DNA from 2 places in the Methylomonas sp. HYX-M1 genome. Region 2 is predicted to be linked to the other one. Evidence: riboswitches for the same ligand, from Rfam matches in the RefSeq annotation. Region 2 holds a riboswitch; the other holds the start of a gene.
What was found. A riboswitch is a leader RNA that binds a small molecule or an ion and turns the genes downstream of it on or off. The one in region 2 is predicted to bind cyclic di-GMP.

Region 1 (3,906 bases), 140 kb from region 2:
GTTGACAGTCGGCCATCCCCGCGCGGAAGCGAGCAGGCTGGCGCCATTCGGTCGATAGTGCGATTTCGGCGGGTCGGAACGGAGACTAAAAGTTGTAGCCTTGTTCGTTGTGCTGGGAAATGTCCAAACCTTCAGTCTCCTCGTTGGCGGATACCCGCAGCCCCAGAGTCATGTCCAGCCCTTTCAAAATCAAAAAACTGATGCCGGCGCTCCAGATCAGCACGCTAGCGACCGCAATCGCTTGCACGGTCAGTTGGCCGGCGATGCCGTTTTCGCTGAGTATGCCGATGCCGCCTAAGGCCTCGTGGGTCAGCACGGCGGTCAATAAAGAACCGACGATGCCGCCGACGCCGTGAATCGCGAATACGTCCAGGGTGTCGTCTATCGCGAAGCGGCGTTTGATCATATGAAGCGTCAGAAAACACAAACCGCCGGCCAAGGCGCCGACCAGCAAGCCGCCCAAAGGTGAGATGAAGCCGGCGGAGGGAGCGATCATGCCCAGCCCGGCGACCATGCCGGTAATCAAGCCCAGGCCGCTGGGTTTGCCGAACCGCAGCCATTCGCTGGCCATCCAGGCCAGCGAGCCGGCCGCCGCGCTCATGTGGGTGGACAGCATCGCTACACCGGCGGCGCCGTTGGCCATCAAGGCGCTGCCGGCGCTGAAGCCGTGCCAGCCTACCCAAAGGATGCCGGCACCGGTAGCGGTCATGGTCAGGTTGTGCGGCGGCATCGGCACACGCGGAAAGCCGCGGCGAGCGCCCAGCATCATCGCGCCAATCAACGCGCCGGTACCGCCGGCCACGTGCACCACGATGCCGCCGGCAAAGTCCATCACGCCCAATTTGGCCAGCCAGCCGCCGCCCCAAATCCAATGACAGACCGGCACGTAGATCAACAGCTCCCACAGGCCGACGAACCATAACAGGCTGGAAAACCTCATCCTTTCGGCGATGCCCCCGACGATCAGTGCCGGCGCGAAAATCGCGAAGGTCAGGTGATACATGCAAAATACGGTTTCCGGCAGATTATCTTTTAGCGTGTCGGCGTTCATGTTCAACAGGGTCAGGCGCGATAAGCCGCCTATCAGCGAATTCCAGCTACCGCCGTCGCTGAGCGCCAAGCTGTAACCGGCGAACAGCCAGATTACCGAGACCAATGCGGTCACGGCAAAACAGTGCATCAACACCGAAAGCACGTTTTTGGTGCGAACTAGGCCGCCGTAAAACAGGGCCAGTCCCGGCACCGTCATAAACAACACCAAGCCGGAGGCCGTTAAAATCCACGCGGTATCAGCACCGTTCAATTCATCTGCGGCGGCGGACAGCGGCCAGCCGGCGGCAGTGGCAAGCGCGATTGCGACATAAGCGGTGCGAGTAGTCATACGGTCTCCAAGCGGCGTAAGCGCACAGTAATGGTGCGAATGCCCGGTATGATGATCTACTTTGGGGCAAATGGCAAACTAATTTCGATTCGATCTCGTGCTGTTCGGTTCCATTCTTACCATCGGCGTCGGCAATGTATTACGTTTTACACAACGTTAATCCACTTGTAACTGAAAGCTCTCATTTGCTCTGGAAAAATATGCGCAAACACCAAGCGCTGTTGCAGCGCCGGATGTAAGGCATTTGCCGAGTGCAGGGAGAGTCGGCAAGGGAATAGGGATGGCACGTCCGGGGTAGGGCGAGGGAAGAGGTAGGGAGTAGGTTGGATGCGGTTCGTTTTATGGTAGCGGGGAAAGGCCGCGTTGTTTATCTGTTAGATAATTCGGCCCGCGATTTAAGGAGTGTGTAAAAGCCAAACCCGCCGCGAGGCGGGGACGGAAAGTTACAGGTCTTGCCCGGCAAGACGGCTGAACTGTCACCTCGTGTCTACGACTTTTTCAAACATGAGGAAATAGCAATGTTCAAATTTACAAAATTGGCGGTAGCGATGGCGATGCTGGCAGGTGCCGGCGCAGCGAACGCTAGCGTCATGTACTACGACGGCGGTAACAACGAAGCGTATTTGTCAGCTTACGACTGGACCACCGGTAAAACCTTCACGTTGGATACCGGTATTACTTACGACGAATTGGTGGCTAACCAGTTCAATACGTCTTACGCGTTGAATTACGATCTTAGCAACGATCCGAATTGGCAAAATTTCATTACCGGCGCCAACACCAGTGTAATCAAATACGTGGTTGCGGTCGGTAACTCGGTAGGTTTGGGCGCAGCCATCACCATGGACGGACCGCTGTACCCGACCGCCGGCGAAGACTACGGCATTTTCTGGGGTTCTAGTGTTGCATCCGCCATCGAAGGGCACGCGATCGATGTGAATGCCGGTTTAGTACAAGACCGCAACTTGAACGATACCAAATTGTCGTTGGACACCGATTCGCCGATGACCGGTCAGCACGGCTATGCCGACTCCATTTGGGGTAGCTGGATCCAAGATCCGCAAGTGGCTTATGGCGAATCTGTGGCCTTTCAATTGGGTGTGATGGACATCGTAGTCAATCCGGGCGACAACCTCACCAGCACCTTTGTGCAAAGATGGACTTTGGCCGGCAACAGCCTGACCTTCGAAGCACCTGCCGCCGTGCCGGTCCCAGGCGCGGTCTGGTTGTTCGGTACCGGCCTGCTGGGCCTGCTGGGCGCTCGCCGCAAAGCCAACGCGTAATTGCCTGAAGCCATTCCCCAAACAGCGGGGAATGGCCGCTTTCCTACCTTCAAAACTTTCATAGTGAGAAAAGTCATGAAAAACGTAGTATTGGGCGCTGCGGTTGCAGCTGCCTTGTTTGGCGGTGCGGCGCAAGCCGACGTTACTCTGGATGGCAACGGCAAAGTGGTTGTCACTCCGGCCAACACCTACGAAATTTATTTGTCCGGCGCCTCCGCGGCCTTGGAGTACATCGAGCATTTGTCTACCAGCACCACGGTAACCGCTGCCGAGCGCTTGTGCGACAGCACCAAACCGGTGTTTAAATTCAAAGACAACGGTTCGGGTAAAGACCAGGACGCTTACCTGTGTAGTTTGAACCCGCTGAACCCGCAATTGGTCGGTCTGGCCGGCGGCAAAACCAATTTGATGATTTACAAACGCAGCAAAGGCGGTTCTGCGTTCGGCGTATCGCCCATCATCGCCGAAGCCAAAGGCGCCAGTGCGAGCATCCAATTTTTGAACGTAGACCCCAGCATTTGTAGCGTACCGTCTCCGGCGCCGGCTGCCGGCGTGTTGAGTACCTCTACCTGTACTTATTCCGAAACTACCGTCGGCCAGTATCAATCCAAGGTGCCGGATTTCGGTATCTCCGACGTCGACCCGGAACAATTCCGCGGTGTTAACACCCCCAGCGGATTCGAGGCAATCAGCGCAAGCGACGTGAACTTCCTGAACGTCGAATCCGCCGGCGGCCAAGTATTCGGCATAGGCGCTACCTTGAAATTCCGCAACGCGCTGCAAGAAGCCCAGTTCGGCGTCGGCAACGCCTGCGTGGGTTCGGAAACAGAAGCCTGTATGCCCAGCCTGACCCGCGATCAAATCGCCAGCATCCTGACCGGCAAAATCGATAGCTGGCAAGACCTGAAAATCGGCACCTCCAACGTCTTCGCCAATGCCAGCGCCGCGTATAAACCGACCGGTTTCACCGGCCATCGCGTGCACGTTTGCACCCGTACCGACGGTTCCGGTACCAAAGCGCAAATGGGCATCAATTTCTTGAATTATCCTTGCGCCTCCGCCGCGACCGCGCCTAAAGCCGGTAACACGAGCGTTCCGGAAGTGGTAGCCGAAACTAAAGTTCACCAAATGTCATCCTCGGGTACCGTGTCCGAATGCATGGGCGAACTGGACTCAGGGTCCAACACCATCGGCAGCGCATTCAACAACACCTACGGTACCCGTTGGGCTATCGGCATTCAA
Region 2 (3,906 bases):
TAATGCCCATCACGCTACATCCGGCCAGCCAAAGTCCCGACAACAGGGAAACTATTTTTTTCATTGCTTGGGTCATCCTTCATTCATTATCACATGTGACATTGGCCGTGTTGCCAAGGTTTCCCGACTCATAGGCTACCCAGTGATTTTCAAACTCGAGCAAACCATGAAATCTGAAAGGTGTCGGGAGATAACTGCTCGGCAAACATCAGAAGTTGTTATTTGCCGCCCCACCGGTTAAACAAAATCCGCATGATTGCCGCGTTAGCCAATCGCCGATCAAATCGCTCCGGGTCAAATTCGCCATCAGCCCATGCACGTAAATATGCGGCTTCTTCAGAATCCGGTCCTTCCTGCAATACTTCCAGAAAATCGGCATAACCCTCAGGGCCGCCGACATCTTCCGGTGGGCAGGCGCGTGCCCCATCCAACACCCAGGCGCCACCTTTGGGATCGTTATCTAAATTTTTTCGAATGTCTTCCACGGTGACCAGATGTTCCCAGTTATCGCCCAGATCATAGCGATAGAGCATGGTGTCGTTGGTGGCCAGCAAGCGATTCAGATAGGCTTTGCGCTCGTCCAACAGTCCCAGGTCATCTTCGGGATCGGGTAGCGCGTAGATTTGGTCCCGAATTTTAAATTGGTGTAAGTGATAGTCACTCCAGCCAAAGGCAGCCTGAATAAAGTGGTGGAGTTTCGCCAAGCTGACACGGCCATCGACTTCCAGCCTTCGCCATACCGGCGGACGTATTTCACTGGGCCGTAGCTCGATATGCAAGGTGTATAAGCACGGTTGGCTTGTGCTGCTGGCGTGTTTTTTACCGACGGGCTTTTGTTCGGCCATAGCAAATCTCAATAAAAGTCATGCGCTGTAGTTTAACCTCAAGGCAGCCAAATGCGATTTCGCATGTTGTCGCGCGTTTTGATAAAGCGGCTTACACTACGCGCTTGAATGATTCACCCGCTCAGGAGCCTTCAGATGTCTTTGTCGATGTACGTTATTACAGTTTCCCCGATCATTCGCAGTCTGACGCAATTACGACAGATTTTGGAAAAAGCGTCCGATTATGCGGAGGTTAAGAAGATTGATCCATCGGTGTTGATCAACGCACGTCTATATCCCGATATGTACCCATTGAAGCGCCAAGTGCAGATTGCCAGCGATGTCGCCAAGGGTGCCGTTTCCCGATTAGCCGGACAAGAACCGCCCAAATTTGACGATGTTGAAAACTCTCTTCTTGAGTTGATCGAGCGCGTTGATAAAACGCTGGCACATATCCATTCGTTTACGGCTGAGCAAATTGATGGTGCTGAAGCCAATACCATATTGCTACCCAGGCATGACCGGACATCGACCTTTACCGGCTTAACCTACCTGACAGACTTCGTGCTGCCAAATATTTATTTCCACGTCACAATCACCTATGCCATTCTGCGACATAACGGGTTAGAAATCGGCAAGAACGATTATTTGGGCGATGTGGGGTGATTCGATACGGTTATTCGTTTGGCATGGCTAGCGATGCTATTTTTCGGCCATAAGTGACCGGATCATTTGCCAAATAGCGGCTATCCGCATGTCGAAATTGGCTAGTTTCAGAAAACCACTGTCATTAGATGTAGATAAAAACACTCAGTAGAATACCCAATAACTTTGTGGTAGAAATCACAAAACACGAGCAGCTAAACCTATCGTGAGGTAGAGACGGAAAGTCGCGGGTCCCTAAATTCGGAAAGCCGGAATGCCGAATTCGACGTCGTTAACGTCATTTTTGGTAGTCCGGCTTTTTACTGCCGAATTGAAAGTATGGCGATTCACACGCTAGCTATTAAACCGTTTTAGATGCATGTTATTTACCCGGCTGGCTTTTGTGCTAGCCACTGACTCCAAAGGTAACCGTATGAAATATGCCTTCGCACTGGTATTGACAGCCTCATTGATCAGCTTTACCGGTTGTGTAAGTCGAGACATCCATGAAGCCGTCGAAGACCGCGGCCCGCAAGTGGCCTTTGCACCGTTGCCGCAAGCCAGCCGCCTGACGGTGGCGGTGTCCCGCTTTACCAACGAATCGGTCTATGGCAGCGGCTTGTTTACCGATCAATCCGGCGATCGGATTGGCAAGCAGGCGGCCGATTTGTTGTCGCGCCATCTGATGGCAACTCAGCATTTCAATGTCGTGGAGCGGCAGGACATCAGTAAACTCAAATCCGAAGCCGAATTGATGGGCAAGAGCGAACCGGAATTCAAACAAAATCTGCTCGGCGTCGATGCCTTGATCATGGGCTCGGTGGTGGAGTTGGGCCGCGATACCACCGGTGGTGTCTGGCTGATCGGTAAGGAAAAAACCCAACGGGCGCGGGCGCGGGTGGTGTTGCGCTTGGTCGATCCTAAAACCGGCCAAGTGTTCTATAGCCAGGAAGGCAGCGGCGAAGCGTCGATCTCCTCGACCGCGACGCTGGGATTTGGCGGCACGGCAGGCTTTGATTCGACGCTGGAAGGCAAGGCCATCGATGCGGCCATTGTGAATATGATCAACAACGTGGTCAGTACCTTGGAAGCACGCGGCAAAGCCCAGCCGTAAACCTTTCAAAGTAGGGAAGCGGATGATGCTTAACCGTCTCGGGACAAGGTATGTTGGCGAGTCCGCTATTGGAATCGCCATGCTGTTGGCGCTTTCCGGCTGCGCGCCGCAAGGCTTGTTTTATTGGGGGGACTACGAAAGCAGTCTCTACGAACGCTATGTCGACAATAACAGTCAGCATACCGATGCCTATTTGCGCGATACGATTACTGCAGCCGAGCAGCATCAGCGCCGCGTGCCGCCGGGTGTGTATGCCGACTACGGTTTTTTATTGTACACCCGCGGCGATAAAGCCAGCGCCATCGCCTACTTTCAGAAAGAACGCACGCTGTATCCGGAATCCACGGCGTTGATGAACAAATTGATCGAGAAAATTCAGCAGCAGGGAAAAACGCCGGAGCCGAACAGCGAAACCGCCGTACTTCCCACGCAACAGCGGGCCGCGCCATGAGAATTGGGTTTAGTCTGTTAATCGTCTGCCTGTTGCAAGCGTGCGTCGCGCCGCAGCATCTTAATTTGGACGCGTTTTATGCACATCCGCCCCGTTCGATCGTGGTGGTGCCGGTGGTCAACGAGTCGCCGGAAGTAACCGCCAATTCAGTTTTCATCACCACTATCACTCAACCGCTGGCCGAACGCGGCTATTACGTGTTTCCGGTGTATTTGACCGACATGATTCTGCGCGATTTCGGGCTGGTAGAAGCGGGACATATTCACTTATTACCGGCCGAACGCTTCTACGACCTGTTCGGCGCCGACGCGGTGCTGTTGGTGACGATCAGGGATTGGAGTACCAAGTATTTGGTACTGGCATCGTCGGTCGTAGTGGAAATGGAATATGTCCTAAAAGACACCAGGACCGGCACCGTGCTTTGGCATAACCAGCAAACTTATGCACAGAGTTCCGGTGGCAGCGATCCTATCGCGATGGCGATTTCAGCGGCAATCAATGCCCTGATCACCGATTATTTGCCATTGGCCAGGCAAGCCAATTTCATGGCGTTCCAACCGCCAAAGGGTCTTCCCGCCGGGCCTTACCATCCGGAGTATCAACAAGACAAAGGCAAGTTTTGAGGGTTTGCAAGGAAGTACTTTTCAAAAGCCTTACCCTGGATGCCGGATAGGGCGATGGCTTGGCCAATCCGAGTTGCAGTCTTGCCTGAGCGCCGGCATCTGTAGTTCCTAACGCGTCCGGGTTTCCAAGCGATTGGTTGCCTGAATCGGCGGCATTCAGACCTGTTCGGCTCGGCGGTCCAAGGCGCTAATGCTCAATTCCCTAGTTTTGTCGAAGATGCCTAACAGGGCGCAGTTATTATTCCGACA

Region 1: linked by a shared signal. The riboswitch ahead of AB0A83_RS07305 (PEP-CTERM sorting domain-containing protein) and the one ahead of AB0A83_RS07905 (CsgG/HfaB family protein) in region 2 are both predicted to bind cyclic di-GMP.

What each region holds. Positions count from the first base shown of each region.
Region 1 is NZ_CP160405.1:1,570,602-1,574,507, forward strand. It holds gene AB0A83_RS07300 (ammonium transporter) at 86-1,381, opposite strand; cyclic di-GMP riboswitch class I at 1,784-1,862, shown strand; gene AB0A83_RS07305 (PEP-CTERM sorting domain-containing protein) at 1,900-2,664, shown strand; gene AB0A83_RS07310 (hypothetical protein) at 2,740-3,906, shown strand, end outside.
Region 2 is NZ_CP160405.1:1,709,660-1,713,565, forward strand. It holds gene AB0A83_RS07890 (heme-binding protein) at 1-64, opposite strand, end outside; gene AB0A83_RS07895 (plasmid pRiA4b ORF-3 family protein) at 219-845, opposite strand; gene AB0A83_RS07900 (DUF1993 family protein) at 981-1,490, shown strand; cyclic di-GMP riboswitch class I at 1,674-1,751, shown strand; gene AB0A83_RS07905 (CsgG/HfaB family protein) at 1,903-2,583, shown strand; gene AB0A83_RS07910 (DUF4810 domain-containing protein) at 2,663-3,034, shown strand; gene AB0A83_RS07915 (GNA1162 family protein) at 3,031-3,657, shown strand.